One region of the Actinoplanes sp. HUAS TT8 genome, then DNA from elsewhere that is predicted to be linked to it. Evidence: riboswitches for the same ligand, from Rfam matches in the RefSeq annotation. Region 1 holds a riboswitch; each other region holds the start of a gene.

What was found. Region 1 has a riboswitch for ZMP and ZTP ahead of ACSHV8_RS47985 (bifunctional 5,10-methylenetetrahydrofolate dehydrogenase/5,10-methenyltetrahydrofolate cyclohydrolase). Riboswitches for the same ligand answer to the same signal wherever they lie in the genome.
Region 2: it holds a riboswitch for ZMP and ZTP, as region 1 does, so the genes downstream of both, ACSHV8_RS39100 (glycine hydroxymethyltransferase) here and ACSHV8_RS47985 (bifunctional 5,10-methylenetetrahydrofolate dehydrogenase/5,10-methenyltetrahydrofolate cyclohydrolase) in region 1, are expected to answer to the same signal.
Region 3: it holds a riboswitch for ZMP and ZTP, as region 1 does, so the genes downstream of both, ACSHV8_RS10410 (hypothetical protein) here and ACSHV8_RS47985 (bifunctional 5,10-methylenetetrahydrofolate dehydrogenase/5,10-methenyltetrahydrofolate cyclohydrolase) in region 1, are expected to answer to the same signal.

Annotation. Positions count from the first base shown of each region.
Region 1 is NZ_CP195646.1:10,723,906-10,733,978, forward strand. Features, by position in the region: gene ACSHV8_RS47970 (APC family permease) at 1-1,325, shown strand, start outside; gene ACSHV8_RS47975 (class I SAM-dependent RNA methyltransferase) at 1,322-2,620, shown strand; gene ACSHV8_RS47980 (MerR family transcriptional regulator) at 2,874-3,233, opposite strand; gene ACSHV8_RS47985 (bifunctional 5,10-methylenetetrahydrofolate dehydrogenase/5,10-methenyltetrahydrofolate cyclohydrolase) at 3,479-4,351, opposite strand; ZMP/ZTP riboswitch at 4,366-4,448, opposite strand; gene ACSHV8_RS47990 (hypothetical protein) at 4,647-4,928, opposite strand; gene ACSHV8_RS47995 (cation:dicarboxylate symporter family transporter) at 5,053-6,438, opposite strand; gene dxs (1-deoxy-D-xylulose-5-phosphate synthase) at 6,589-8,511, shown strand; gene ACSHV8_RS48005 (outer membrane protein assembly factor BamB family protein) at 8,565-9,878, shown strand; gene ACSHV8_RS48010 (outer membrane protein assembly factor BamB family protein) at 9,903-10,073, shown strand, end outside.
Region 2 is NZ_CP195646.1:8,791,523-8,801,595, reverse strand. Features, by position in the region: rRNA gene ACSHV8_RS39110 (23S ribosomal RNA) at 1-1,131, shown strand, start outside; rRNA gene rrf (5S ribosomal RNA) at 1,239-1,355, shown strand; ZMP/ZTP riboswitch at 1,488-1,578, shown strand; gene ACSHV8_RS39100 (glycine hydroxymethyltransferase) at 1,600-3,024, shown strand; gene ACSHV8_RS39095 (hypothetical protein) at 3,146-3,412, shown strand; gene ACSHV8_RS39090 (galactose-binding domain-containing protein) at 3,718-5,907, shown strand; gene ACSHV8_RS39085 (hypothetical protein) at 5,965-7,488, opposite strand; gene ACSHV8_RS39080 (sugar ABC transporter substrate-binding protein) at 7,834-8,856, shown strand; gene ACSHV8_RS39075 (ABC transporter permease) at 8,866-9,876, shown strand; gene ACSHV8_RS39070 (ATP-binding cassette domain-containing protein) at 9,873-10,073, shown strand, end outside.
Region 3 is NZ_CP195646.1:2,369,025-2,379,097, reverse strand. Features, by position in the region: gene ACSHV8_RS10415 (pyridoxal-phosphate dependent enzyme) at 1-946, opposite strand, end outside; gene ACSHV8_RS10410 (hypothetical protein) at 990-2,054, opposite strand; ZMP/ZTP riboswitch at 2,079-2,167, opposite strand; gene ACSHV8_RS10405 (helix-turn-helix transcriptional regulator) at 2,247-3,116, shown strand; gene ACSHV8_RS10400 (ABC transporter permease) at 3,120-4,865, opposite strand; gene ACSHV8_RS10395 (ABC transporter ATP-binding protein) at 4,862-5,584, opposite strand; gene ACSHV8_RS10390 (hypothetical protein) at 5,581-5,907, opposite strand; gene ACSHV8_RS10385 (LLM class flavin-dependent oxidoreductase) at 6,007-7,038, opposite strand; gene ACSHV8_RS10380 (alpha/beta hydrolase) at 7,066-7,731, opposite strand; gene ACSHV8_RS10375 (GAF domain-containing protein) at 7,893-8,588, shown strand; gene ACSHV8_RS10370 (methyl-accepting chemotaxis protein) at 8,612-10,073, opposite strand, start outside.

The sequences.
Region 1 (10,073 bases):
CCGGCGTCGAGGCGATCTCCAACGGCGTGCCCGCGTTCAAGCCGCCCAAGAGCAAGAACGCCGCGACCACACTGTTGCTGCTGGGCGGCCTGGCCATCGTGATGCTGGCCGGCATCGTCCTGCTGGCCCGGATGACCCACCTGCAGTACGTCGAGGACCCGACCACCCAGATCGTCTCCAACCCCGGGTTCTACGAGCAGAAGACGGTCACCGCCCAGCTGGCGCAGACCGTGTTCGGCTCGGGCTCGTTCCTCTTCCTGCTGACCGGCGCGATCACCGCGCTGATCCTGTTCCTGGCCGCGAACACGGCGTTCAACGGCTTCCCGGTGCTCGGCTCGATCCTGGCTCAGGACCGTTATCTGCCGCGCCAGTTCCACACCCGCGGCGACCGGCTGGCCTTCAGCAACGGCATCGTCTTCCTGGCCGGGGCCGCGATGGTGCTGATCGTCGCGTTCGGGGCGGAGACCACCCGGCTGATCCAGCTCTACATCGTCGGCGTGTTCGTGTCGTTCACCCTGTCGCAGGGCGGCATGATCCGGCACTGGAACCGGCTGCTGAAGATCCAGCGAGACCCGGAACGCCGGCGCCGGATGATCCGCTCCCGGGCGATCAACGCCTTCGGCATGGGGCTGACCGGTGCGGTCCTGATCGTCGTGCTGATCACCAAGTTCCTGCTCGGCGCCTGGATCGCGATCGCCGCGATGATCCTGTTCTACGTGCTGATGCTGGCCATCCACAAGCACTACACGCGGGTCGCCGAGGAGTTGCAGCCCACCGAGGAACGCCCGGTGCTGCCGTCCCGCAACCACGCGGTGATCCTGGTCAGCAAGGTGCACCAGCCGACGCTGCGGGCGGTCGCCTACGCCCAGGCGACCCGGCCGGACACGATCACCGCGGTCACCGTGAACGTCGACGACAAGGACACCCGGGCCATCCAGGCCGAGTGGGAGCGCCGCGAGCTGCCCGTGCAGCTGACCGTGATCGACTCGCCGTACCGGGAGATCACCAAGCCGATCATCGACTACGTGAAGGGCGTGCGCCGGGCGTCGCCCCGGGACGTGGTCACGGTCTTCGTTCCCGAGTACGTCGTCGGCCGCTGGTGGGAGAATCTGCTGCACAACCAGAGCGCGCTGCGGATCAAGGGACGGCTGCTGTTCGAGCCCGGAGTCATGGTGACCAGCGTGCCGTGGCAGCTGAGGTCCAGCCAGGATCGCGATCTCGACCGGCTGGACCGCGGGTTGAGCCGGGCGCCGGCTCGTGGGCCGCGGTTCCATCCGGTGGAGCCGGCGCCCGTTCCCGATCAGGAAGGCGCCGACAAGAAATGACATCTCCCGACTTCGCCCCGCTGTCCCCGGCCGATGATCTCGTCGAGGGGGACCGGATCGAGCTGGTCGTCGGGGCACCCGCCCACGGCGGCCACTGCGTCGCCCGATTCGGCGGCGAACACGGGCGGGTGATCTTCGTCCGGCACGCCCTCCCCGGCGAACGCGTCACCGCCGAGATCACCGAACGCCACCGTGGCTACCTGCGTGCCGACGCCGTCGAGATCCACGAGGCGTCCCCGGACCGGGTCGAGGCGCCCTGCCGCTTCGCCCACCCGGGCGGCTGCGGCGGCTGCGACCTGCAGCACGTCACGCCCGAGGCCCAGCTGCGCTGGAAGACCCAGGTCGTCCGGGAACAGCTGGGCCGTCTGGGCGGGCTCACCCCAGAAGATCAGGACAAGGTTTTCGTACGGACGGAGCCCCTCCCCGGCGGCCCGCTGGGCTGGCGCACCCGGGTCCGGTACGCCGTCGACGCGCTCGGCCGCCCCGGCCTGCTCCAGCACCGGTCGCACCAGGTCGTCCCGGTCGACCGATGCCTGATCGCGCACCCGGCCATCCAGGAACTCGACCTGCTGAGCCGTACCTGGCCCGAATCGGCGGCACTCCAGGCCGTCGCGTCCGGCGGCGGTGACGTGGTCGCGCTCGAACGCCCGGCCGGAACCTCGGGCTCGTCCGGCGGCGACCCGACCGACGAGCCCGGCGGCACCGGACTCGTCCGGCTCAGCGGCCCGGCCGAGGTGGCCGAGACGGTCGGCGACCGCACCTGGCAGGTGGCACCCGAAGGCTTCTGGCAGGTCCATCCCGAGGCCGCGGCGACCCTGACCGCCGCCGTGCTGGAGATGCTGCGACCGGCCGCGGGCGAGGTCGCCTGGGACCTGTACGGCGGAGCCGGCCTGTTCGCCGCCGCCGTCGCCGAGGTGACCGGGGCGCGGACCACCGTCGTCGAGTCCTCCACCCCGGGCGTCGCCGCGGCCCGGGCCAACCTGGCCGACCTGCCCCAGGTCGAGGTCGTGCAGGCCGCGGTCGAGACGGCCCTGAGCCGCCGCCGGATCACCGGCCCGGTCGACCTGGTCGTGCTCGACCCGCCCCGGGCCGGCGCCGGCGCCCGGGTGGTGCGCGGGATCGTGGCCTCGTCGCCGCGCGCGGTCGCGTACGTGGCCTGCGACCCGGCGGCCCTGGCGCGGGACGTGAAGACGTTCCGGTCGCTGGGCTGGGAGCTGGCGGAGTTGCGCGCCTTCGACTGCTTCCCGATGACCCAGCACGTGGAGTGCGTAGCCCTGCTCCTCCCAGCGCTCTGAGCGCCAGCTCAGCCCGTTCGGCTGGTGCTCACGGCTGTAAAACAGCGCCGAGGCAGCCCTGAACGCCAGCTCAGCCCGTTCGGCTGGTGCTGAGGGTCGCAAAACAGCGCCGAGGCAGCCCTCAGCGCCAGCTCGGCCGGCTTGGCTGGTGCTGAGGGCTGTAAAACAGCGCTGGGGCAGCCCTGAACGCCAGCTCGGCCTGTTCGGCTGGTGCTCACGGCTGTAGGGCGACGGCCGGGTGCGGGCGGTGGGGTCAGAAGTGGTCGCGATACTCCGCGGCGGCGGACATCAAGTGGTCGAGGGCGTCCCTCGTACGGATCAGGTCTTCGATGTGGGTGGAAAGGCGATCGCGTTCCTCGCGCATCCGGGTCATGGCCGCGTCGGAATTCTCCAGACTGGGGGAGTCGACGCAGGGCAGCAGCTCGGCGATGGTGCGACTGGAGAGCCCGGCCGCGTAGAGCCGCTGGATGAAGCCGACCCGGTCGACCTCCTCCTCGGTGTAGTGCCGCTGGCCGCTGGGACTGCGGACGCTGCTGAGCAGGCCCTGCTCCTCGTAGTAGCGAACCGAGCGGACGCTGACGCCGGCCCGCGCCGCGAGATCACCGATGCGCAATTCACACCTCCCGGGAAACTCTGCCTCTGACGTCAACGTCAGGTTTCAGCGTAGCCGCCTGAGCGCTGACCGAGTTTGTCCAGCGCCCCGAGCCGGCCCGGCCGGACCGTGATGACGCCCGCCCCGACCGACATTTCGGAAATGTCGGGAAAGCGGTGGCCGCGCGCCGAAATCGGAAACGCGCGGCCACCCCCGAAACCCCAGGACGGCCGCCCCCGAGACCCGAGGACGGCCGCGCGCCGAAACTACGGGTTGGCCCGCTCCGCGGCGCTCACCGCGTTCCGGAAGAGCATCGCCACCGTGGTCGGCCCCACACCCCCGACCCGCGGAGTGATCGCCCCCGCGACGGCCGCGCACGACTCGTCCACGTCCGGAAGCAGCCGCCGGCCCTCATACCGGACCCCGGCCCCGATCACCGTGGCCCCCGGCTTCACGTGCTCCGGCTGGATGATCCCGGGCACCCCGGCCGCCGCGATCAGGATCTCGGCCCGCTGCGTGTACCGCGGCCAGTCCTTCACCCCGGTGTGCACCACGGTGACCGCCGCGTTCGCGGTCGGCCGCTTCTGCGCCAGCAGCATCGCCAGGGGCCGCCCGAGGGTCGCCCCGCGACCGAGAATGACCACCTCCCGGCCGGAGATCTCGATGCCGTGGTGCGCGAGCAGCGCCTCGATCCCGGCCGGCGTGCACGGCAGCGGCCCGGGCAGCCCGACGGCGAGCCGGCCCATGTTGAGCGGGTGCATGCCGTCGACGTCCTTGTCCGGATCGAGGGTCATCAGCGCCGCGTCGTAGTCCAGGTGGGCCGGGATCGGGTACTGGATCAGGACGCCGTGCACGCCCTTGTCGTCGTTGAACCCGGCGATGACCTTGAGCAGGTCGGCCTGCGTGACGTCCCCGCTGAGGTGCTCGTGCGGCGACTCGAAGCCCAGCTCGGCGGCCTGCTTCTGCTTGATCCGGATGTACCCGGCGCTGGCGTCGTCGTCGCCGACCAGGATGGTGGCCAGGCTCGGCCGGATGCCCCGGGCCTTCAGCGCGGTGACCCGCTCCCGGACATCGGCCAGGACGGCCTCGGCCACGGGCGCGCCGGGCAGGAGGCGGGCGCCACTGTTTTCGCTGGTCATGTCTTTGCTCCTTGGCCGGGAGCCCAGGCGGTCGACTCCCGTGAACGAGCTCCCCGATGGTTCGACCATCCCCGAGCCGCCAGTCGCTGCTTGCCCTCCAGGATGCCGGACGCGACCGATCCGCGAGGCGGCGGGGGTCCGGAAAATCAAGATCAAATTCTTCATTGCCTACGTCCGCCGTGGTCCCGATCGTCGCTCCCGCGGGGACCGTTCCGGGCTGAGCAGGGCGCTGGCGCGCCCAGAACGCTCAGCCCGGAACGGCGACGTGGTCGGGTGGTTGCGGTTACCCCGAAGATCACAACCAACCGGATGCGAGCGTCACGTCGGTGGCGACCAGCACCAGGAGCAGGATCCCGGCGAGGATCCAGAAGCTCGCCGGCTGTCCGAAATTGAGGGTCATCCGGCCCAGCGCCCCGGGGACGAGCAGGTCCGGGTTGCCGGGGTCGTACCGGATGAGGTGATGCCGGGCGCCCGGATTCCGCCGGGCCCGAGCCATCAGCAGCCGGACGACCAGCAGGGCGCCCGCCATGACGAACCCCACCCCGAGGGTGGGCGCGACGAGATCGCCGAGCGGCATGCCCCGACGGTATCGCCGGGCGGGGGCCGGCCGGCGCGGTGGGCGAGGGCTGGCCGGCTCGGTGGGCGAGGGTCGGCCGGCTCGGTGGGCGGGGGCGGGTCCGGCGGGAGCGGGAGCAGGCCGGTCAGCCGGGCTCGGCCGGGCGTGCCGGTGGGGCGGAAACCGGGGTGCCGGCCGTGGCGGGTTCGGCCGCACGGTCGCCGTGCGGGTCGTCGTCGAAACTGGACTCGTCGAACGGGGCCTCGCCGGCCAGCACCCGAGCCGCCTGTTCCCGATCGATCTCGTGGGTCCACGTGCCGACCAGGACGGTCGCGACCGCGTTCCCGGCGAAGTTGGTCAGGGCCCGGGCCTCGGACATCAGCCGGTCGATGCCCACGATCAGCCCCACCCCGGGCACCAGATCGGGCCGATGGCTCTGCAGTCCACCGGCGAGCGTCGCCAGCCCGGCCCCGGTGACCCCGGCCGCCCCTTTGGACGCCACGATCATGAAGAGCAGCAGCCCGATCTGCTGCCCGACCGAGAGCGGCTGGTCCAGCGCGTCGGCGATGAACAGCGACGCCATGGTCAGGTAGATCGCGGTCCCGTCCAGGTTGAACGAGTACCCGGTCGGCACCACGATCCCGACCACCGGCCGGCTCACCCCGAGGTGGCCCATCTTGGCGATCAGCCGGGGCAGCGCCGACTCGGACGACGACGTCGACAGGATCAGCAGGAATTCCCGGGCCAGGTACCGCAGCAGCCGGAAGATCGACACCCCGGCGGCCAGCCGGAGCAGCAGTCCGAGCACCACGAACACGAAGATCGCGCAGGTGATGTAGAAGCCGACCATGATCGCGGCCAGGCTCTTCAGCGCGTCGAACCCGGTCGCCCCGACCAGGGCGGCCATCGCCCCGAAGGCCCCGACCGGCGCCAGCCACATGATCATCGCGAGGATCTTGAAGACCACCCGCTGGATCAGTGCGACCGCGGCGATCACCGGTTCGCCCCGGTCGCCCAGCGACTGCACGGCGAACCCGACGAGCAGGGCCACCAGCAGCGTCTGCAGCACCTGGGTGCTGGTCAGGGCCGAGACCAGTGTGTCCGGGATGATCCCGAGGACGAAGTCGACGCCGCCCTCGGCCTGTTTGCTGACCTGGGCCGTGCCGGTCTTGGCGAGTTCCTGGCTCAGGTGCAGGCCGGAGCCGGGGTGCAGGATGTTGCCGACCACCAGCCCGATCGCCAGCGCGACGGTCGACATGATCAGGAAGTAGCCGAGGGCCAGCCCGCCGACCCGGCCGACCTGGGCGGCCCGCCGGATCGAGCCGACGCCGAGCACGAGCGTGCAGAAGATGACCGGGGCGATCATCATCCGGATCAGGTTCACGAACCCGGTGCCGAGCGGTTTCAGCTCGACCGCGAAGTCCGGGAAGAGGAACCCCACCGCGATCCCGAGGGCCATCGCGACGAGCACGGCGAGGTAGAGGAAGTGGCTACGGTCCCGGCGCCGCGGGGCCTCGGCATCGACAGACATGCATCGACGGTACTCCCGCTCGTGATCTGAGTCACAGGTCAGCGCGCAAACCTCCCCCGTACCGGGGAATGTGTAGGTGCTGTGGAGGATTCCGGCCTGTCCGTTCGCTCCAGGTCGCGCCCGCCCGCCACCCCGATAGACTCGTGCCTCATGAGCGACTCCCCCTCGACCCCGGCCGGCCTGCTGACGACCATCACCACCCCGGGTGATCTGAAGCGACTGTCCGCGGAGCAGCTGACCCTGCTCGCGGCCGAGATCCGTGACTTCCTCGTGACCAAGGTGTCGAAGACCGGGGGGCACCTCGGTCCGAACCTCGGGGTGGTCGAGGTGACCCTGGCGATGCACCGGGTCTTCGACTCCCCGCGGGACAAGATCCTCTTCGACACCGGCCACCAGTCGTACGTGCACAAGATTCTCACCGGCCGGCAGGAGGGCTTCGATCTGCTGCGCCAGCGTGGCGGGCTGACCGGATACCCGAGCCAGGCCGAGAGCGAGCACGACCTGATCGAGAACTCGCACGCCTCCACCGCGCTCTCCTACGCCGACGGCCTGGCCAAGGCGTTCGCCCTGCGCGGCGAGGACCGGCACGTGGTCGCCGTGGTCGGTGACGGCGCGCTGACCGGCGGCATGTGCTGGGAGGCGCTCAACAACATCGCCGCCACGAAGAACAAGCTGGTCATCGTCGTCAACGACAACGGCCGGTCCTACGCGCCGACGATCGGCGGCCTGGCCGACCACCTCTCCACCCTGCGACTCAATCCGGGCTACGAGAAGGTGCTCGACCTGGTCAAGGACGCGCTCGGCCAGACCCCGGTGGTCGGCCGGCCGGTCTTCGAGGTGCTGCACGCGGTCAAGCGCGGTATCAAGGACGCGATCAGCCCGCAGCCGATGTTCGAGGACCTGGGGCTGAAGTACATCGGCCCGGTCGACGGCCACGACCAGCAGGCGATGGAGTCGGCGCTGCGCCGGGCCAAGGGCTTCAACGCGCCGGTCATCGTGCACGCGGTCACCCGCAAGGGGTTCGGCTACAGCCCGGCCGAGCAGGACGAGGCCGACCGCTGGCACAGCCCGAGCGCGTTCGACGCGGCCACCGGCAAGCTGGTCGCCTCCTCGGCCGTGAAGTGGACCAAGATCTTCGCCGAGGAGCTCGTGGCGATCGCCGATGAGCGACCCGACATCGTCGGCATCACGGCCGCGATGGCCGAGCCGACCGGCATCGCCGCGCTGGCCAAGAAGTACCCCGAGCGGACCTATGACGTGGGCATCGCCGAGCAGCACGCCGTCACCAGCGCCGCCGGCCTGGCGATGGGCGGCCTGCACCCGGTGGCCGCGATCTACGCCACGTTCCTCAACCGCGCCTTCGACCAGGTCCTGCTGGATGTGGCGATGCACAAGCTGCCGGTCACGTTCGTGCTGGACCGGGCCGGCATCACCGGTCCGGACGGTCCGAGCCACTACGGCATCTGGGACATGAGCGTCTTCGGCACGGTCCCCGGGCTGCGGCTGGCCGCCCCGCGTGACGCCGCCACCCTGCGTGAGGAGCTGCGCGAGGCGGTCGCGGTCGACGACGGCCCGACGGTGGTGCGGTTCCCGACCGGCTCGGTCGCCCCGGACACCCCGGCCCTGCGCCGGGTCGGCCCGGTCGACGTGCTGCGTGAGGACAAGAAGAAGGACATCCTGCTGGTCGGGGTCGGCTCGTTCGTCGGCCTGGGGCTGGACGCGGCCGAGCGCCTGGCCGAGCAGGGTTACGGCGTGACCGTGGTCGACCCGCGCTGGGTCCGCCCGGTGCCGGCCGAGCTGGTCGCCCTGGCCGCCGAGCACCGCCTGGTGGTGACCCTGGAGGACGGCATCCGCGCCGGTGGCGTCGGTGACGCGGTGGCTGCCGCGCTGCGGGACGCCGGGGTGCCGGTGCCGCTGCGCGACTTCGGTGTGCCGGCCGGTTTCCACCCGCACGGCACCCGGGCCGAGATCCTCACCTCGCTGGGCCTGACCGCGCAGGACATCGCGCGGGACGTGACCGAGTGGGTGTCCCGCATCGACGCCGGTGCCGCCGTGGAGGAACCCGCCCTCTGACATTGGCAGAACTGTGACAAGCGCCTCCGTTACTACATCGTTATATTCGATGGATGGGAGCGGAGGCGTTCGTCATCGACCTCGGCCTGGGCCGGGGCGACTCGGAGGCCGCCTATGAGCGGCCGTGGCGGGAGACGGTGCCGCGCTGGTTCACGCCGGTCCTGGTCGTCGTCCTGCTGCTGCTCGGCTCGGGGGCGTCGGCCGCCCCGGCCAAGCCGCCTTTCAGCGCGCTCCTGCGGATCACCCTCGGCCCGGCCGATCCGTACCTGATCACCGGCGCCGGGCGGCTGCTCACCCAGACCAACGGCCTGATCACCGCGTACGACCTGGGCACCGGCACGCTGCGCTGGCAGGCCGGCCAGTCCACCCCGGTCTACCGGCTGCGCATCGGCGAGGGCCTGGTGCTGATGCAGCCGTGGACCACCACCGGCGCCTCGGACAGCACCAGCGCGATCTCGGTGGCCACCGGGGCCAAGGTGTGGGACAACCCGCGCAGCGTGATCACCTTCACCGGCAGTGACACGCTGCTCGCAGTGACCGGGACCCGCAGCCTCTCCGGCACCAATCGCCGTGTCCAGGGCCTGATCGAGGTGCTCGACCCGGGCACCGGCCAGGCCCGCTGGCAGGTCCGGGTGCCGTCGACCGCGGTGGTGCTGGGCGTGCCCGGGCCGGCCGACTCGGGCACACGGATGCTCATGGTCCGCGACGACCGGACCGCGCGCCTGTTCGACCTGTCGGACGGGCGGCAGATGAACGTCCGGGAGCTGCCGGCGGCCAACTACGGCCCGGAGAACCCGGTCGTGGCCGGTGGGGTCGTGCTGCTGCGCCATCCCGGGCCGTCCGGGATGGAGGTCTCGGCCTACGACCCGGTGACCCTGCGCGAGTTGTGGACCATGCCGGCCGACGGGACGTACGAGGTCCGCTCCTGCGGTCTGCTCGCCTGTTTCCTCGGCCAGGACGGGGTGTCGGCCGTCGACCCGTCGACCGGGGACCGGCGCTGGGCCGAGGCCGGCTGGCAGGCCGTCACCGAGCGCGGTTCGGCGCTGCTGGCCTACCCGGACTCGGACATCAGCCGCCCGGTCGGCCTGGTCGACAGCGCGACCGGCCGGGTGCGGGTCGACCTGCGCGGCTGGCTGCCCATGCCGGGGTCCGACAGTTCCGGCGATCTGCTGGTCACCCGGGAGGTGCCGGCCGGCGCGCGTACCATGGTCGCGGTCGCCGACCAGGTCGCCGGCCGCGTGCGCCCGATCGCCCTGCTCCCCGAGGACACCGGGGACTGCGAGGCCGCCCCGGGCCGGCTGGTCTGCCGGTCGACGACCGGTGAGCTGGTGGTGTGGGCCTACGACGAGGCGGCGGGCGCGGGCTGATCCCCGTACGGGAAAGGGTGTCGTGTGACGCTGATCGAGCTGGACCGCGAAGCCCACCTCGACCCGCCGCCGGCCTCGCGTCCTCCGATCTCCGCCTATCGTCGCGGCGGCCTGCTGCTGGCCGTGCTCCTGCTCGCGGTCGTGGGTGGCGCGGTGCCCGCGGCCGGCATCGGCTGGCGTTACCTCGGCGCGATC
Region 2 (10,073 bases), 1.9 Mb from region 1:
CTGTTTACTAAAAACACAGGTCCATGCCAAGTCGTAAGACGATGTATATGGACTGACGCCTGCCCGGTGCTGGAACGTTAAGGGGACCTGTTAGCTCTTCGGGGCGAGGCGGAGAACTTAAGCGCCAGTAAACGGCGGTGGTAACTATAACCATCCTAAGGTAGCGAAATTCCTTGTCGGGTAAGTTCCGACCTGCACGAATGGCGTAACGACTTCCCCACTGTCTCAACCACAGGCCCGGCGAAATTGCAGTACGAGTAAAGATGCTCGTTACGCGCGGCAGGACGGAAAGACCCCGGGACCTTTACTATAGCTTGACATTGGTATCTGAATTCGATTGTGTAGGATAGGTGGGAGACTGTGAAGCTCGGACGCCAGTTCGGGTGGAGTCATTGTTGAAATACCACTCTGTTGGGTTTGGGTATCTAACTTGCGGCCCTGATCGGGTCGAGGGACAGTGTCTGGTGGGTAGTTTAACTGGGGCGGTTGCCTCCTAAAGGGTAACGGAGGCGCCCAAAGGTTCCCTCAGCCTGGTTGGCAATCAGGTGTTGAGTGTAAGTGCATAAGGGAGCTTGACTGTGAGACTGACGGGTCGAGCAGGGACGAAAGTCGGGACTAGTGATCCGGCACTTGCGTGTGGAAGCGGTGTCGCTCAACGGATAAAAGGTACCCCGGGGATAACAGGCTGATCTTCCCCAAGAGTCCATATCGACGGGATGGTTTGGCACCTCGATGTCGGCTCGTCGCATCCTGGGGCTGTAGCAGGTCCCAAGGGTTGGGCTGTTCGCCCATTAAAGCGGTACGCGAGCTGGGTTTAGAACGTCGTGAGACAGTTCGGTCCCTATCCGCCGTGCGCGTTGGATACTTGAGAAGGGCTGTCCCTAGTACGAGAGGACCGGGACGGACGAACCTCTGGTGTGCCAGTTGTCCTGCCAAGGGCACGGCTGGTTGGCTACGTTCGGAAGGGATAACCGCTGAAAGCATCTAAGCGGGAAGCTCGCTTCGAGATGAGGTATCCCACCACCTTGAGTGGGTAAGGCTCCCAGCTAGACTACTGGGTTGATAGGCCGGAGATGTAAGCACGGTAACGTGTTGAGTTGACCGGTACTAATAGGCCGAGGGCTTAACCACCCTAAACATTCTGCTTGCGTCCACTGTGTGATTCACAGCAAACGAACAACCACCCTTGTCGGGAGAGATCCCGGAAAGGTTGCTGGTTTTGTTTCGCTGATGGCTGTTTCGGTGGTCATAGCGGAGGGGAAACGCCCGGTTACATTCCGAACCCGGTAGCTAAGCCCTCCAGCGCCGATGGTACTGCACTCGGGAGGGTGTGGGAGAGTAGGACGCCGCCGGACTTAACTTATGGAAACGCCCACCCGGGTTCCGGGTGGGCGTTTCTTTTTGCCCGAAATTCGAGGCCAATCGAGTGATGTCGGCCCCTGAGGCCGGCAACAGGTGTGACCGTCACGGGCCGGGTCGGTATGCTGGCGGTAGGCCGTGACTGGCGCGTTCGGATGGTTGACCATCGGGGAGCGGCCTCGTCGAGATGACGACCTGCCGTGCGCCTGGGCCTCTTCACTACGTGATAGGGAAGGTCCTGTGCCTGAATTGAACGCTGAATCCACTGCCTTCCGTTCCGCCCTCGAGGTGGTTCGGTCCGTCGAGCCGCGCATCGCCGACGCGATCGCCAAGGAGCTCACCGATCAGCGCGAGTCGCTGAAGCTGATCGCCAGCGAGAACTACGCTTCGCCGGCCGTCCTGCTGGCCATGGGTAACTGGCTCTCCGACAAGTACGCCGAGGGCACCATCGGCCGCCGCTTCTACGCCGGCTGCCAGAACGTGGACACCGTCGAGTCGGTGGCCGTCGAGCACGCCAAGGCGTTGTTCGGGGCTCCGTACGCGTATGTGCAGCCGCACTCCGGCATCGACGCGAACCTGGTCGCCTACTGGGCGATCCTGGCCGACCGCGTCGAGGTGCCGTACCTGAAGAAGTTCGAGAAGCGGCAGATCAACGACCTGACCGACGCCGAGTGGGCCGAGCTGCGGCAGGCGTTCGGCAACCAGCGGCTGCTCGGCATGTCCCTGGACGCCGGCGGTCACCTGACCCACGGCTTCCGGCCGAACATTTCCGGGAAGATGTTCGACCAGCGGTCCTACGGGGTGGACCCGGCCACCGGGCAGATCGACTACAAGGCGCTGCTGGAGTCGGCCAAGGAGTTCAAGCCCGCTGTGATTGTGGGCGGCTACTCGGCGTACCCCCGCAAGGTGAATTTTGCCAAGATGCGGGAGATCGCGGACGCGGTCGGCGCCACCTTCATGGTCGACATGGCGCACTTCGCCGGGCTGGTCGCCGGTGGGGTGTTCACCGGGGACTACAACCCGATCCCGCACGCGCACATCGTCACCACCACCACCCACAAGAGCCTGCGCGGCCCGCGCGGTGGCGCCGTGTTCTGCCAGCCGGAGCTGTCGTCGCAGGTCGACCGCGGCTGCCCGATGGTGCTCGGCGGCCCGCTGCCGCACGTGATGGCGGCCAAGGCGATCGCGTTCGCCGAGGCCCGCCGGCCGGAGTTCTCGACCTACGCGCAGCAGATCGTCACCAACAGCCAGGCGCTGGCCGAGGGCCTGCTCAAGCGGGGCGTGCAGCTGGTCTCCGGCGGCACCGACAACCACCTGGTGCTGATCGACGTGCACCCGTTCGGGCTGACCGGCCGCCAGGCCGAGCAGGCGCTGCTCGACAGTGGCATCGTCACCAACCGCAACGCGATCCCGTCCGACCCGAACGGCGCCTGGTACACCTCGGGCATCCGGATCGGCACCCCGGCCCTGACCTCGCGTGGCCTGGGTGTGGCCGAGATGGACCAGATCGCCGAGCTGATCCACACCGTGCTGGCCGGCACCACCCCGGACGCCACGTCGAAGGCGAAGTTCACCCTCGACCCGGCCCTGTCCGAGGGCGTCTCGAAGCAGGCGACGGACCTGCTGGCCCCGTTCCCGCTCTACCCGTCGGTCAGCCTCGCCTGACCCTGCCCCGCGCACCTCGTCGAAACCCGTCGTGGCCTACCCGGCCCGGCGGGTTTCCGCGTCTGCGGGACCCGACGCGACCAGGGCGACTCGGCGGTTTCGGGTCCGCTGGATACCGGCGGTGATCAGGCCGGCGGCGGTCCACAGGTATGACGACGACGAAGCAGGCGACCTTCAGGGCGGCCGCGTCGAATACAGCATGGTGGCGGCGATGAAGGTCCGGCTCACCTCCCATGGCGGCGAGCTGCTGGGTTCGGCCATGCGGGCGATGCATCCGGACGCGACTGTCGCTTTCGCCGGGCTCTCCGACGCCCGGCTCGCCGCGCTGGTCGAGTTGCTGGCCGAGGTGCGCGTCCGGCTCGACGACGCCCGTTCGCAGGAGCGCTGACCCTTCGTACGGAAATAAAGGTTTCTGAAGGCTTTTGAGAGTTGTGGCGAGACTCGGCGGAACCGGTTCCGGAAGACCTGTTATCGATATTCATGAAACACGTCAGGTCAATTGTTACCGGTGGCTTGACCTGCGTGGATGAGCCGGATGGCGGTGCGCCCGGTGAAACAGCGGCAGCCGCCGGTACCGGTTCCGGAACCTCGCAACATCCTGGACATCGATTGGTAACGACTCTTAGCGTCGTGGCACCGGGTGAGCGCTCTCCCAGTTACCTAGTCCCCCTCCCGTCCTACTAGGAGACCCCCATGAGACGCTCCCGCTGGCGGAGCGGCGCGATAGTCGGCCTCACGGCCGCTGTTGTCGCCGGTTATGCCGCGATCACCATGTCCGGCGCCTCGGCCGCCGAGACGCTGCTGTCGCAGGGCAAGCCCGCGACCGCCTCCTCCACCGAGGCGGCCGGCGCCTACCTGGCCTCGGAAGCCGTCGACGGTAACCTCGGCACCCGCTGGGCGTCGGCCTTCTCCGACCCGCAGTGGCTGCAGGTCGACCTGGGCAGCACGCAGTCGATCTCCCGGGTCGAGCTGAACTGGGAGACCGCGGCCGGCAAGGCGTTCCAGATCCAGGTGTCGAACAACGCGAGCACCTGGACCTCGATCTACTCGACGACCACGTCGACCGGCGGCAACCAGAACCTGTCGGTCAGCGGCTCCGGGCGCTACGTGCGGATGTACGGCACCCAGCGCACCACCGGCTACGGCTACTCGCTGTGGGAGTTCAAGGTGTACGGCGGCGGGACCACCACGCCGACCGACCCGACGACGTCCCCGTCCGGGCCGACCCTGCCCGGTGGCGGGAGCCTCGGCGCGCAGGTCACCGTCTTCGACCCGAGCATGTCGAGCGCGTCGATCCAGGCCACGGCCGACGCGATCTTCAAGCAGCAGGAGACGAACCAGTTCGGCACGCAGCGCAACCTGATCGCGTTCAAGCCGGGTACCTACAACGGTCTGAACATCCAGGTCGGCTTCAACACCTCGGTGATCGGTCTCGGTCAGAACCCGCAGGACGTGCGGATCAACGGGGACATCACCGTGGACGCCGGCTGGTTCCAGGGCAACGCGACCCAGAACTTCTGGCGCTCGGTCGAGAACATCTCGCTGTACCCGGTCTCCGGCGCCGACCGCTGGGCCGTGTCGCAGGCCGCGCCGTTCCGCCGGATGGACGTGCACGGCGACCTGAACCTGGCGCCGAACGGCTACGGCTGGGCGTCCGGCGGCTACATCGCCGACTCGCGGATCAGCGGGGTCGAGGGGCAGTACTCGCAGCAGCAGTGGTTCACCCGGAACAGCCAGATCGGCTCGAACTCCAACGCGGTCTGGAACCAGGCCTTCGTCGGTGTGCAGGGTGCTCCGGCCGGCGGCTTCCCGAACCCGCCGTACACCACGATCGGGCAGACCCCGGTGATCCGGGAGAAGCCGTACCTGTACCTGAACGGCAGTGACTACGCCGTCTTCGTGCCCAACCTGTCGACCAACTCGTCCGGTGTGAGCTGGGCGAACGGCAACACCCCGGGTACCAGCATCCCGCTCAGCCAGTTCTACGTGGCCAAGCCCGGTGACAGCGCGGCGACGATCAACCAGGCGCTCGCGCAGGGCCTGAACCTGATCTTCCAGCCGGGCGTGTACCACGTGAACCAGACGATCAACGTGACCCGGGCCAACACCGTGGTGATGGGTCTCGGCTACGCGACGATCATCCCGGACAACGGCGTCACGCCGCTGCAGACGGCCGATGTGGACGGCATCAAGATCGCCGGCCTGCTCTTCGACGCGGGCACCACCAACTCGGCCAACCTGCTGGTCATCGGCCCGAACGGTTCGTCCGCGAACCACGCGTCGAACCCGACCACGATCCAGGACGTGTTCTTCCGGATCGGCGGCTCGATCGCCGGCAAGGCCACCAACAGCCTGCTGGTGAACAGCAACAACACGATCATCGACCACATCTGGGCGTGGCGGGCCGACCACGGCAACGCCGGCACGTACGGCTGGAACGTCAACACGGCCGACAGCGGCCTGATCGTGAACGGTCAGAACGTGACCGCGTACGGCCTGTTCGTCGAGCACTACCAGAAGTACGAGGTGGTCTGGAACGGGAACGGTGGCCGGACGTACTTCCTGCAGAACGAGCAGCCGTACGACCCGCCGTCCCAGTCCGCCTGGCGCAGCGGGGCCAACGGCTACGCCGCGTACAAGGTGGCCGACTCGGTGACCAGCCACGAGGCGTGGGCGCTGGGCAGCTACTGCTACTTCAACGTGGACCCGACGATCCACTCCACCAACGGCTTCGAGGTGCCGGTGAACTCCGGTGTGAAGCTGCACAACCTGCTCACCGTGTCGCTCGGTGGCAACGGCGTGATCGACCACGTGGTCAACAACACCGGGGCCGCCGCTCAGGGGACCGCGACCGTGCCGTCGTACCTGGTCAGCTTCCCGTAAGCAGTTCGGCACCGGCGGCGTGGGACCAGGCCCGGTCCCGCGCCGCCGGCGTGTTTCTCAGGTGACCCGGAAGCTGGTGGCGACCGGGGCGCCGTCGCGGGACTCCACGCTGAGCTGGTAGGCGGGCGTCTTCTGGCCGGCGGCCGGGAAGACCCAGCCGTACGGCATCGTCTTGTCCCCGATCCAGATCCCGGAGATCCGTCCGCTGGTGCTGACGATCAGGTGCCGCCCGGATGGGTGCCGGAACGTCAGGTTGGCGTCGCCGACCTTGCCCGTGACCAGTTTCCAGGCCGGGTCGAGGTGCCAGTTCTGCGACCAGACGGGCACGTCACCGAATCCGTCGGTCACGGCCAGACCGGCGTGGAGCTGGTCGACCATGATCTGGCGGCGGTGCGTCGCGCCGTAGACGTCGTCGGTGACCGCGAGGTTGTGCCGGGTCTTCCCGAAGTCGGTCTCGATCGTGCTGACACTGCCCTTCTTGATCTTCGGGTCGGGCGGTGCGGCCACGTTCTGGCTGGACGGATCGCGGCGGTACATGCAGAGCGGGTCGGTGGTGTCGTAGCCGTAGCGGCCGAGCCCGACCAGGACCCGGGTGCCCAGGGCCGACCAGGTGACGCCGCCGGCCCGATCGTCCTGGCCGTGCGCGCGGCGCTCCGGGCCGTACCGGACCGTGTAGAAAGCGGCGTCCGGGTCGGTCCAGCTGGAGCGGCCGATCACCCAGCCGGTGTCGTCGTCGCGGAGCACCTTGGGGTCCTTCGGCCGGCCCGGCTGGCCCTCGACCAGGTCGGAGTCGCCGACCTGGACGATCTTGCCGTCCGGCTCGGTCAGGTAGCCCCAGACGCGATCGGCCTTCCGGGACATGGCCTGGATCTGCCGGCCCTCGGTGGCGTAGCCCCGGAGCTGAGTCAGCATGGCGCCGGCGGTGTTCCACAGGGCCACGTTGACGTTCTGGTAGTACGAGGACTGCTCGAACGTGACGCCCGCCGGGGAGAAGGCCAGCGCCGCCTCCGACACGATGCGGTTGGCCGCGAAGCTGATCCAATCAGGCCGGTTCAGCACCCGGCCCGCGTTGATCATGTGGATGTTGGCCATCAGGCCGTGGTTGTGCACGGGTAGCCGCGGCGGCCCGGCGTACCGCTTCCCGGTCAGCACGGCGACATCGGCGACCATGCCCTGGACCAGCGCGGCCGAGTGGGTCAGGGCGTACAGGCAGTTCTCGGTCTGCAGGCGGCGCAGCGCGGTGCCCTCGTCCCAGCCGGCCGAGTTGTTGCCCGGGTCGGGGTTGGTGAGGTGGAAGTCCACGGCCTGCCGGATCAGGGCGGTCAGCGAGCGGTACTGGGCGTCCTGGGCGGCTCGCAGGGCCAGCGGCGGCATCCACCGCAGGCCCTGGAAGTTGAGCATCCAGGCGGGATCCCGGTCCGGCGGCTCACGCCAGATCCGGCCGGTGATCTCGCCGAGGGTCATGGACGGCGCCGGTGACAGGTCGACCTGGATCTGCCGTCCGTCCGGGATCGGCTGGGCGGCCGGCTCGTCGCCGCACATCAGGTTGACGGTGGCGTCCTCGGCGGCGCGCACGGGCATGGCCCCGACGAACGCCGACGGCGCGAAGGCCGAACCAGCCTCGGCTCTCGATGGTGGAATTGACGTCAGAATGGCCGCGCACAGCACAGCGAGCCCGGCTGCGAACAGCCCGGCCCACCACAATTTCGTCCCCGTGCGCGCCGCGTTTGGCCGGCGCAACGAAATCTCCCCGTGATTTCAAGATGTGCGGCTGATCGTATTGATCAAGTCCTCGTCCGCGCCTCCCCACTTCAGGCCAATGTGGTCAGTCCCACACCGCAACTTGCGCGAAACCTCTTGTTGACAGGGCCGAAGCCGAGGCGTCTACTCCAAGACAACGGCGTCCCTCGATGTAGCGGAGGCGGCATGCGCAGGCTGATGGCGGTCGCAAGCTGCATGATGCTGTTGCCGGCCGTCGCGGCGTGCAGCCCGGGCAACGGGGAGCCGGTCGTCGGGCTCATCACCAAGACCGACACGAACCCGTTCTTCGTGACCATGAAGCACGGCGCCCAGCGGGCCGCCGGGGCTCAGGGCGTCGATCTGCAGACCTTCGCCGGCAAGATCGACGGCGACAACGAGGCCCAGGTCCAGGCCATCGAAAATCTTATTTCGTACGGCGCCAAGGGCTTCCTGATCACGCCGAACGACTCGAAGGCGATCGTGCCGTCGCTGGACCGTGCCCACAAGGCGAACATGCTGGTCATCGCTCTGGACACGCCCGTCGACCCGCCGGACGCGGCCGACGCGACCTTCGCCACCGACAACTACCAGGCCGGAAAGCTGATCGGCGAGTGGGCCAAGGCCAAGTTCGCCACGGACGGCAAGCAGGCCAAGATCGCGATGCTCGACCTCAACCCGAACCAGGTTTCCGTGGACGTCAAGCGGGACCAGGGCTTCCTTGAGGGGTTCGGTATCCCGAACGGCGACCCGAACCGGATCGGCGACGAGAACGACCCGCGGATCGCCGGGCACGACGTCACCGACGGCAACGAGGAGGGCGGGCGCACCGCGATGGAGAACCTGCTGCAGAAGGACCCGTCGATCAACCTCGTCTACACCATCAACGAGCCCGCGGCGGCCGGCGCCTACCAGGCGTTGAAATCGGCCGGCAAGGACAAGGACGTCACGGTCGTCTCGATCGACGGCGGGTGCCCGGGCGTGGACAACGTGGCCAACGGGGTCATCGGGGCCACCTCGATGCAGTTCCCGATCAAGATGGCCGAACTCGGCGTCGAGGCGATCGCCAAGTTCGCCAAGGACGGCACGAAACCGCAGAACACCGCCGGCAAGGACTTCATCGACACCGGCGTCCAGCTGATCACCGACGACCCGCAGGCCGGCGTGGAGGCCAAGGACTCCGCGTGGGGCAAGCAGAACTGCTGGGGGTGAAGTCCCGACATGACCGCCGCCACTGACTTCGACGTACGCCGGCACGACTCGTTCGGCCTCCGGCTGCAGCACACGCTGCACGGCAATCCGGTGCTCGGGCCGCTGGCCGTGCTGATCCTGGCGATCGTCGCGTTCTCGATCGTCAACACCCGCTTCTTCGCCGCGGCCAACCTGTCGCTGGTGCTCGTGCAGGTCACCGTCATCGCCACGCTCGCCCTCGGGCAGACGCTGATCATCCTGACCGCCGGGATCGACCTGTCGGCCGGCGCGATCGCGGTCTTCTCCTCGATCCTGATGGCCCAGTTCTGTTTCAAGGCCGGGATGCCGGCGGTGCTCGCGCTGCTGCTCGGACTCGCCTGCGGGACGGCCATGGGCGCGCTCAACGGGATGCTGGTGACCCGGATCAAGCTGCCGCCGTTCATCGTCACGCTCGGCACGCTGACCATTTTCTTCTCACTGAACTCGGTGGTCAGCAACAGCGAGACCGTTCGTGGATCGGACATGCCGCACCTGATGACGTGGACCGGGGACGCGATCGCGATCGGGAGCTTTCAACTGACGTACGGGTCAATTCTGATGTTGTTGCTCTTCGGGTTTTTCTTCTATGCCCTGGGGCGCACCGCGTGGGGCCGGCACGTCTACGCCACCGGGGACGACGCGGAGGCGGCGCGGCTGGCCGGGATCCGGACGAGCCGGGTGCTCTTCTCGGTCTACACGGTGGCCGGGCTGCTCTACGCGATCGGCGGATGGATCCTCATCGGACGCCTGGCGTCGGCCAGCCCGAACGTCGGCACCGAGTACAACCTGGACTCGATCACCGCCGTCGTCCTCGGCGGGACCAGCCTCTTCGGCGGGCGCGGCGGGGTCATCGGCACGTTGATCGGCGCGCTGATCGTCGGGGTGTTCCGCAACGGTCTGCAGCTGGCCGGCGTCGAGGTGGTCTGGCAGGGCTTCGCCATCGGTCTGCTGGTCCTCGTCGCGGTCTCGCTCGACCAGTGGATCAGGAAGGTGAAGGCATGACCGGGCCCGGGGTTGAGGCGACCGCGCGATCCGACGAGGGCGCGGCGATCGCGCCCGTCCTAGAGGCAAAAGGGCTGATCAAACGGTACGGACGGGTCGTCGCGATCGACGGCAGCGACCTCGAACTGATGCCGGGCGAGATCCTCGCCGTGATCGGTGACAACGGCGCCGGTAAGTCCAGCCTGATCAAGGCGCTG
Region 3 (10,073 bases), 3.2 Mb from region 1:
CGCGGCGCAACCAGCCGTCGTCGAAATACTTGGACAGGTAGGCGCGGCCGGAGTCCGGGGCGAGGACCACGACCACGGATTCCGGGCCGAGCTCGCCGGCGACGCGCAGGGCGGCGACGACCGCGGTGCCGGTGGACGCGCCGACCAGGATGCCCTCCTCCCGGGCGAGGCGGCGGGTCATCTCGATCGACTCGCGGTCGCTGACCCGTTCGATACGGTGGACGATCTCGCGGTGGTAGGACTGCGGCCACACGTCCTCGGCGGTGTCCGGGTGCACGTAGTGGCCGATGCTCTCCACGTAGTACGGGCTGCCGTCGCCGCCGCCGTAGACCGAGTTCTCCGGGTCGGCGCCGACCACGGTGACCCGGCCGGCCGAGCGCAGGAACGCGCCGGCGCCGCTGATCGTGCCGCCGGTGCCGACCCCGGCCACGAAGTGGGTGACCCGGTGGCCGGTCTGCCGCCAGATCTCGGGGCCGGTGGTGGCCAGGTGCGCGCCCGGGTTGGCCGGGTTGTCGTACTGACCGGCGAGCCACCCGCCCGGGGTCTCGGCGGCGAGCCGGGCGGCGACCTGGGACACGTGCCGAGGGTCCTCCCGGGTGACGCCGCCGGTGGTGATCACGACCTGGGCGCCGTACGCGCGCAAGGTTTTGATCTTCTCTTCGCTGCTCTTGTCGGGGACGACGACGAGCGCCCGGTACCCGCACTGAGCGGCGATCATGGCCAGGCCGACGCCGGTGTTGCCGGACGTGCCCTCCACGATGACGCCGCCGGATCGCAGCTCACCGGACTGCTCGGCGGCCTGGACCATGGCGAGCGCGGCGCGGTCCTTGACACTGCCGCCGGGGTTGAGGAACTCCGCCTTGAGGTGGACCTCGGCGGTGAGACCGGCGGTGATCCGGGTGAGGCGGATCAGCGGCGTGTCTCCGATGGCATCGAGCACACTCATTCCAATACCCTATCAGGCATATAGGATTTCTGGATATTAGGTCTCAGTGCTGGAAAAGACGAACCCCAGTGTGTACGAGAGTGACCCCGAGCCGCGCGCAGGCGGCGGCCACGTCGTCCGATCGGAGGGATCCGCCCGGCTCGGCGACGTAGCGGACCCCGTGCCGGGCCGCGTGCTCGACGTTGTCCGGGAACGGCAGCGCGCCGTCGGACACGAACGCCACCCCGTCCAGCCGGCGCCGCCATTCCGCGGGCTCGGCCAGGCTCATCTGCCGGTCGATGACGTCCTGGATCCGGGCGCCGGGCGCCGGTGGCCGCAGAGCAGGATGCCGGCGCAGCCACCAGGTGTCGACCTTGGCCCCGGCGAGCCGCGTGCAGTCGACCCGGGACTGCTGGCCCGCGCCGATGCCGAGCGTCATGCCGTCGCGCAGGTAGGCCACCGAGTTGGACTGGGTGTGCTTGACGACGACGAGCCCGAGCAGCAGGTCGTCGACGGCGCTGTCCGGGAGACCGTGGCCGGCCAGCAGATCCCGGTTCAGCTCGACCGGATCGCGCGGCTGGGTGAGCCGCAGGCCGTAGACCTCGCGGGTCTCGGTCGGCGGGGGCACAAAGGTCGGATCGGCTTCGAGGATCAAGAACCGGCCGCTCTTCTTCCGGGACAGGGTGGCCACGACGCCGGGCTCGTAGCCGGGGGCGACGATGCCGTCCGAGACCACGCGGCTCAGCAGGTCGGCCAGTTCGGCGTCGACCGGCTCCGACACGGCCACGAAATCGCCGTAGGAACTCTTCGGGTCGGCGTCCCGGGCCCGGACGTACGCACTGGTCACCGAGCTGATGCTCGCCCGGTCGAGGCGGTAGGTCGCAGCCGTCACCTCGTCGATCCCGCCCGCGACGGCCGCCCCGGCCGGGGAGACGTGCTTGAACGAGGCGGCGGCGGGCCGGCCCAGAGCGGCCGCGGCCTCCCGGACCAGCTGCCAGGCGCCGGCGGCGTCCAGGACATTGACGTACGACGGTTCGCCGTGCCGCACCCGGAACGGCCGGCGGTGCGGGTCGACGGGGATGGCGGTGGCCGGTCGCTGATGCGGGTTCAGGCCGTATCGCAGGTTCACTTCGCCTCCGAGGTCGTCTGCCTTCGGAAGCGCCCAGGCGGCCGGCGCGACACACACGTGAGACCCGGCCGGTCCCCGGTGGTGCTCCACCCTCGCCAGTAACGGCCGTGCCCGGAGCATATCCGGTCCCCACTGATAGGTGTACTGCCAGTACATCGCAGCGGGGGCCGGGGGCGTCGTACCGTCGGGGGCGTGGACAACCGAGCCGAGGTGCGGGACTTCCTGGCGACCCGCCGCGCCAAGATCAGCCCGGAGCGGGCCGGCATTCCGAGCATCGGGCAGCGTCGTGTGCCCGGGCTGCGGCGCACCGAGGTGGCGGCGCTGGCCGGGATGAGCGTGGAGTATTACGCCAAGCTCGAACGCGGTCACCTGAGCGGGGTGTCGGCCGGGGTGCTCGACGCCGTCGCGCGGGCACTGCAGCTCGACGACGCGGAACGGGCCCACCTGCTGCGGCTCGCGCACGAGGCGAACGGGAGCAACGCGCTGATCCGGCCGAGCCGGCGGCCGCGGCAGTGGGCCGTACGGGAAAGCCTGCAATGGTCCTTGGACGCGATAACGACCAGCCCGGCGATTCTGGTCAACAACTGTCAGGACCTGCTCGCGGCCAACCATCTCGGGCGGGCGATGTACAGCGACCTCTACGCCTTCTCGGAAACCGTTCCCAACCTCGGGCGGTTCACCTTCCTGGACAGTGCGGCGCACCGCTTCTACCCGGACTGGAACCTGGCCGCCGACATGCTGGTGGCCAACCTGCGGACCGCGGCCGGCAAGGACCCGCACGACAAGGGCCTGCACGACCTGGTCGGCGAACTCTCCACCCGCAGCGACGACTTCCGGCGGCGGTGGGGTGCGCACAACGTGCGCATCCACGGGACCGGGGTGAAGACTTTTCATCATCACGTGGTGGGCGGGCTGGAGCTGGCCTACGAGAGCATGGATCTGCGCGCGGACCCGGACCTGACGCTGACCATCTACTCGGCCGATCCGCAGTCGCCGTCGGCCCAGGCCTTGAAGCTGCTGGCGTCGTGGGCGGCCACCACTTCGGCGGCTCCCCAGGGCTGACGCTCAGTCCAGCGGCGACCGGGCGATTCCGGCCGGTTCGCGACCGGCCGACAGCCAGCCGGCGGCGACGGCCAGGACGGGCAGGCCGAGCAGCAGGCCGGCCAGCGGGGCGTACGGCACCGGGACCAACAGGTGGAGATCCCGGTGGTAGAGGGCGAGCATCGCGGTGTACGCCCCGATGAGCCCGAGCAACGCACCGACCACGGCCAGGGCCGCCGCGGTCGAGGCGGTGAGCGTGCGCCGGGTCCGCGGGGGTGCACCGGCCGCCGCCAGGGTTCGCAGGTCACGCCCGGTCTCACTGCGGATCAGCCCGACCGTCAGGGCCAGCACCCCGAGCGCGACGACCACACCGGCCAGCACCGACCAGAACCGCAGCGCCGACAGGTCGGCCTTGGCCGGCCGGGTCTCCACGGTCAGCCCGGCCCCGCCGGCGACTGTCCGCATCTGATCAGCCTGGTCCGGCGTCAGCGCCCGCGGTGCCTCCAGCAGCCAGGCCCCCGGTTCGGCCTGCACGCCGAGCGCACGCATCCCCTTCGGGGTCAGAAGAACCGAGGGCCCCGAGGTGTACGCGGGCAGGGAGACGATGAACACGGCTTTCTCCCGCTGCGCGGCCGCGAGCAGCCCGAGACCGGCCGGCAGCAGCACGAGACCGGCGACGGCGAAGCGGTGAGCCGGGCGGGGACGGGCCGGGCGGGACGCCAGGGCGGCCACGATCGGGACCCGGGCGACCGCGCGGGCCGGCCACCACGCCGCGACGACGGCGGTGAGCACGGCCAGCCCGGCGGTGAGCCCGACCGCCCACCAGGGCAGGTCGAACCGGTCGATGCGGTGCTCGACGACACTCTCCAGGGCCGGGGCCAGCAGGAACCAGGCGCCGAGGCCGGTCACGGTCCCGCTCAGGGCGGCGACGACGCCGGTGGCGGCCCCGTTGACGATCGGGACGAGCCGGACGTGCCGGGGACTGGCGCCGACCGCGCCGAGCATGCCGAGCGCACGCAACCGCCGCTGGGCCAGCACGGTGAACCCGGCGACCGCGAGCAGGCCGACGAAGAGCAGACCGACCGTGGCCAGCCCGAGAACCGCGGCCGTGGCGACGCCGCGTTCACCCGAGGAGCGGACCTCGACCGAACCGGCGTCGGGCCGGGCGGCGGCCGCGAACTGCGCCGGGGTCGCCTTGATCAGCACGATCACGTCGGTGAGCGGGCCGGCCTGCCCGGGCGCGACCAGGGCGAACGTGTCGAGCAGGTCGTTCGGGTTCTCGACCGTGCCGACGATCGTCCAGGTGTGCCCGGTCTCGGCCCAGGTCCCGCCCGGGTGCAGGCCGAACAGGCGGGCGGCGCGGGCCGTGACCGCGGCCTCGCCCGGGCCGGCCGGGAAACGCCCGCCGGTGAGCCGCAGCGTCGGTGCGCTCAGGGCGCCGTGGGCGGCCTGCCCTCGCACCTCCATGGGGGTGGCCGAACCCGGCACCGAGACCAGCCGGCGGTCGACGGATTCGACCGCGCCGACGGACGCCCGCAGGGCGGCGAGGTCGCCGGGCAGGTCCGGACGGGCGGCGTCGAGGGTGATCCGGTAGTCGGCCGCGCCGAAGCGGCCGGCCTGACCGGTCGCGAAACTGCTGACCACGCCCAGGCCGGCGCTGGTGGCGGCGACGGCGAGACCGAGAAGGATCAGGACGAGCAGCTGGCCGCGCCACTCGCGCCGGAACATCCGCCAGGCCCAGCGGGTGACCGCCCGCCGCGCCCCGCTCATCGGCCGGGGCCGGGGGTGAGCAGGGATTCCGGGCCGGGTGGGGGCACGGTCCGGTCGATCACGCGGCCGTCGCGCAGGAAGACCACCCGGTCGGCCCAGGAGGCCAGCTGGGCGTCGTGGGTGACCACGACGGCGGCGACGCCACGCCGGGTGGCGGCGTGGATCAGGCGCATCACCGCCTCGCCGTTGACCGAGTCGAGCGCGCCGGTCGGCTCGTCGGCCAGCAGCAGGCGACGGTCGCCGACGACGGCGCGGGCGATCGCGACCCGCTGGCGTTCGCCGCCGGAGAGCTGATCGGGGAACCAGGCGGCCCGGTCGGTGAGGTCCAGCAGCTCCAGGGCCTGCATGCCGGCGTCGCGGGCGGCCCGGGCGGCGGTGCCGTCGAGCTCCAGCGGCAACGTCACGTTCTCCAGCGCGGTCAGGCCGGGCAGCAGGTTGAAGTCCTGGAAGACGTAGCCGATCGAGCGCCGGCGGACCCGGGCCCGCTCGGGCGCCGGCATCGACGCGACCGGGACGCCCGCGATCAGGACGTCACCGCTGGTCGGCTGTTCGAGGGTGCCGGCGATGGTGAGCAGCGTGCTCTTGCCCGAACCGCTCGGGCCCATCACCGCGACCATGCTGCCCGGGCCGACCGTCAGATCGACCTCGCGCAGGGCGGTGACCTCGGCCGCGCCGAGACCGTGCACCTTGGACACCTGACGCATTTCAAGGACGCTCATCGCCGGACCCCCAGACGACGGCCGAGCCGGGCCGGGGCGGTGACGGCGGGCGCCGGGGCGGGCGGATCGAGCTCGGCGCGGCGCAGCCGGCCCTCGGCCGCGCCCAGCCAGCGGATCACCGAGTCGAGCCGGAACAGCTCGGCATCGACGACCAGGGCCAGGCCGAGGTCGGTGGCGGCGTCCTCCTTCAGACGGGTCCACTGCTGCATCAGCTCGACCAGCGCGCGCCGGTGCACCTGGATGACGTCGCGGACGTCGACGCCGGGCATGCGCAGCGCGGCCAGCACCTTGATGACCAGCTCGTCGCGCGGCGGGGACGACATGTCGGGCGGGGTGTGCAGCCAGACGGCGAGCTCGCGGGTACGGCCACAGCGGCCGCGCCCCTGGTGGCGCGGCCGCTCTCCCGCCCGGCGGGCGCCGGGTCAGCTGTTCAGGATGTCGCGGACCATCGGGATCACCTTGGAGCCGAACAGTTCGACCGCGTGCATCCGGGCGCTCACCGGCTGCGCCCCGGCCGTGTAGATCAGGTCGAAGCGGCCCACGTCGAGGCCCCGGACCGACTTGGCGATCTTGCGGGCGACGGTCTCCGGCGAGCCGACGTAGAGCGAGCCGTCGGCCACCTCGTGCTCGAAGTTCGCGCGGGTCAGCGGGGGCCAGCCGCGCAGCGCGCCGATCCGGTCCATCTGCACCTTGTAGTGCGGGAACCACAGCTCCTTGGCCTGCTCGTCGGTGTCGGCGACGAAACCGGGCGAGTGCATGCCGACCGGGTGGGCGACCGTGCCGAGCTGCTCGGCGGCGCGGCGGTAGAGGTCGACGTACGGCGCGAAACGCTCGGCCTGGCCGCCGATGATGGCGAGCATCAGCGGCAGCCCGTAGCGTGCGGTGCGGACCACCGACTGCGGGGAGCCGCCGACGCCGACCCAGGTGTCGAGCCGGCCGGACTCGGTCTTGGGGAACACGTCGGCCTCGTGCAGGGCCGCGCGGGTCGTGCCCTCCCAGGTGACCGGCTTCTCGTCGAGCAGCGCGGCGAACAGCTCGACCTTCTCCTCGAACAGCGTGTCGTAGTCGTCCAGGTCGTAGCCGAACAGCGGGAACGACTCGGTGAACGAGCCGCGGCCGAGGATCACCTGGGCGCGGCCGTTGGAGATGGCGTCCACGGTCGCGAAGCGCTGGAACACGCGCACCGGGTCGTCCGAGCTGAGCACGGTCACGCCCGAGGCCAGCCGGATCCGCGAGGTGCGGGCGGCGATGCCGGCCAGCACGGTCTCCGGGGTGGAGATCGAGTATTCCGGGCGGTGGTGCTCGCCGAGCGCGATCACGTCGACGCCGAGCTCGTCGGCCAGCACCGCCTCCTCGACGACCTGCCGGATCGCGGCGGCCTGCGTGATCGGTTCACCGGCGTCGTCCTGCGGCACGTCGCCGAAGGTGTCGAGGCCCAGTACGAGATCGGTCATGGTTGTCACCCTCCAGTGATTGACATGTCAAACAAGTGAGGGCGCCTCGTTATGCCCGTCGTGCGGAAGCGCCAGACGCTCGTCCAGCCACCCGGCCAGAGCCTTCAGCGCGGGCGCGGCGAGGCCGTGCCCGACCGGGTCGCGGCGCGCGGTGGCCGACGCCCCGGACTCGCCGATCACGTACTCCCACGTGCGGTCGAGCAGCTCACGCGGGATGACGGTGTCGTGCTCGCCCTGCGCCACGAAGACCGGAACCCGGTCGAGGTGACCCGCGGTGGTGGGCACGCCCGCGTCGAACGGCAGGGTGCCGTAGAGGATCGCGACACCGGCGTAGCGGGCCGGGTCGTCGAGCAGCAGGCCGCCGGCGAACGCCGCTCCCCCGCTGAAGCCGATCAGCACGACCGGGCGTCCGGCCGGCGCGACACCGTCGAGCCAGGCGCGGAACCAGTCCATGGTCACGCGCAGCGACTCCGGGAGCGGGCGGCCGATGCCGCGGTTGGCGAACCAGGCGTAGCCGCCGCCCTCGGCGATCGGGGCGCGCACGGCCGCGTAGGCCGGACCGGGCGGGAGATGACCGGCCAGGCCGAGGATCTCCCGTTCGTGGGAGCCGCGGCCGTGCAGCAGCACCACCAGCGGCGCCGACGGATCGTCCGAGCCCTCGGTGGCGACCACCGGTGCGTCGATGATCGGCATGAACGACACCTTCCTTGACGCATCAAATATTGCCGCCTCAGACAGTAGAAGGGCAAAGGTTGTAGCGTCAACTTTTGTCATGTGTTTCGCGATTCGGCCCACCGGCGGCTCCGGGACGGTGTAAACCGAAGCGTTGACACCTACTTATGGAAGCCGCGGCCATGGCAACGGACAGCAGAACTGATACCGATCGGCGACCCGCCTCGTTCTTCGGCGTCGGTTGCCAACCGGCGATCGCCCGGCTCGTCCAGGTGGTCGCCGACAGCACCGAGTCGCCCCTGGCGATCGCCTACCTGGTGGTCGGTGGTGGTCTCATGGTGCTCGCCTGCCTGGGCGCCGACCCCCTGGCCGCCGGCGAGCGGCTGTCCCTGGACGAGTCGCTGGCCGGAGAGATCGTCGAGACCGGGCTGCCGCTGATCATCAGCAACGTCGCCGGGGTGCCCGCCTGGGCCGAGCGGGACCTCGTCCGCAGCCAGGACATCAAGGCGTACGCCGGGTTCCCGGTCCGCGACGACGAGGACGGGCAGGTCGTGGCCGTTCTCGCGGTCGCGGCCCGGCAGCCCCAGCAGTGGACGACCCGGCAACTGCGGTGCGTGGACGACGTGGCCCAACTGCTGGCCGAGGTGCTCTCGTGCGAGGACGGGGTTCCCTCCGTACGGAAATCGCCGGTTCTGAAAAATGAATCGGCGCTCGCCGATGACGTCGACGGCATCCTGGCGGCGATCGGCCGCCACATCGAAGTGGTCCGGACCAGCCTGGGCGGGGACACACCCGGACGCACGGAGATCGACGCCGCCCGGGAGGAGCTGGTGCGGATCAGCCGGGCCGCCGGGCGGGCCGCGCGGCTGCTGACCTGACCGCTCGGTACCGGAAGCGGCGTTCAGTACTGGAAGCGGGCGACCAGCTCGCGGAAATCGGCCGAGATCTGGGCCAGACCGGCCGCCGCCTGCCGGTTGTTGGCGACCTCGGCCGCCGTCTGCTCGGCCGCGGTCGCCGCCTGCGCGATGTTCGTCGCGATGTCGCTGCTCCCGCCGGCCGCCTCGGACACGCTGCGGTTCATCTCGTTCGCGGTGGCGGTCTGCTCGTCGACCGCGGCCGCGATCGACCCCTGGTACTCGTTGATCTTCTGGATGATCTCGGTGATCTCCCCGATCGCCGCGACCGCGCCCTGGGTGTCGCTCTGGATGGCCCGCACCCGCTCGGAGATCTCCTCGGTCGCCCGGGCCGTCTCCTGGGCCAGATCCTTGACCTCGCCGGCCACCACCGCGAACCCCTTGCCGGTCTCCCCCGCCCGGGCCGCCTCGATCGTCGCGTTCAACGCCAGCAGGTTTGTCTGCTCGGCGATCGACGTGATCGTCTTGATCACCTCGCCGATCTCGGCCGACGACTCACCGAGCTTGCTGATCACCCGGTTGGTGGCGATCGCCCGCTCGGTGGCCTGACCGGCCACCGTGGCACCGTCGCTGGCGTTGCGGGCAATCTCCTCGATCGCGCCGCTCATCTGGTGCGAGGCCGCGGCCACCGCGCCGACATTCGTGGAGACCAGATCGGCCGTGGCCGCCGCACCCCGGGCCTGGTCGCTGGTCCGCTCGGCCCGGTCGAGGATCTCGTGGCTGCTCGCCGAGAGCTGGGCGGCCTGGTCGGCCAGGGTGTCGGCGCTGGCCGCCATCGCGACGACCGCCTCACGGACACCGGCCACGGCCTGATTGAGGTCGCCGGACATGACCCCGAGCTCGTCGCGGGAACTGACTACGACCGTACTGCGAAGATTTCCGCCGGCCATGGCCTGGAGTGCGTCGCCGACGGCCCGGACCGACCGCCGGATCGCGCGGGCCACCACCTCGGCGATCGCCACCCCGCACAGCAGCCCCACCAGCAGCATCGCGCCGATCAGCAGCATGCCCGTCCGGTACTCGGACCGCCCGGCCGCGGTGGCCGCCGCCGCCTCGGCGTCGGCGTTCGTGGCCAGTTGTTTGATCTGCGTGTTCATGTCCGACACGATGGGGGTGAGCTTGTCGGCGGTGACCGCGGTGACGCCGTCGAGGGCGTCCAGGCCGAACTGGTTCGACCGGGAACTGCTGTCGTAGACCTGCCAGTTCGCGTACAGGTCCTGGTACAGCTTCCGGTCGGCGGCCGAGCTGACGTTCTGGTCGAGCGACGCCATCGCGGCCGTCATGTCCGACTCACCGGTGGCGAACAGCGTCTTGGCCGACGTGACAAGCGTCGGCACCTTGGTCATCGTGCCGGCCAGCAGCTCCGCGGCGGCATCGTTCATCTCGGCCTGCGCGCCCCGGACATCGGCGATCGCCTTCAGCCGGGGGACGGTCTGCTCGGTGATCGCG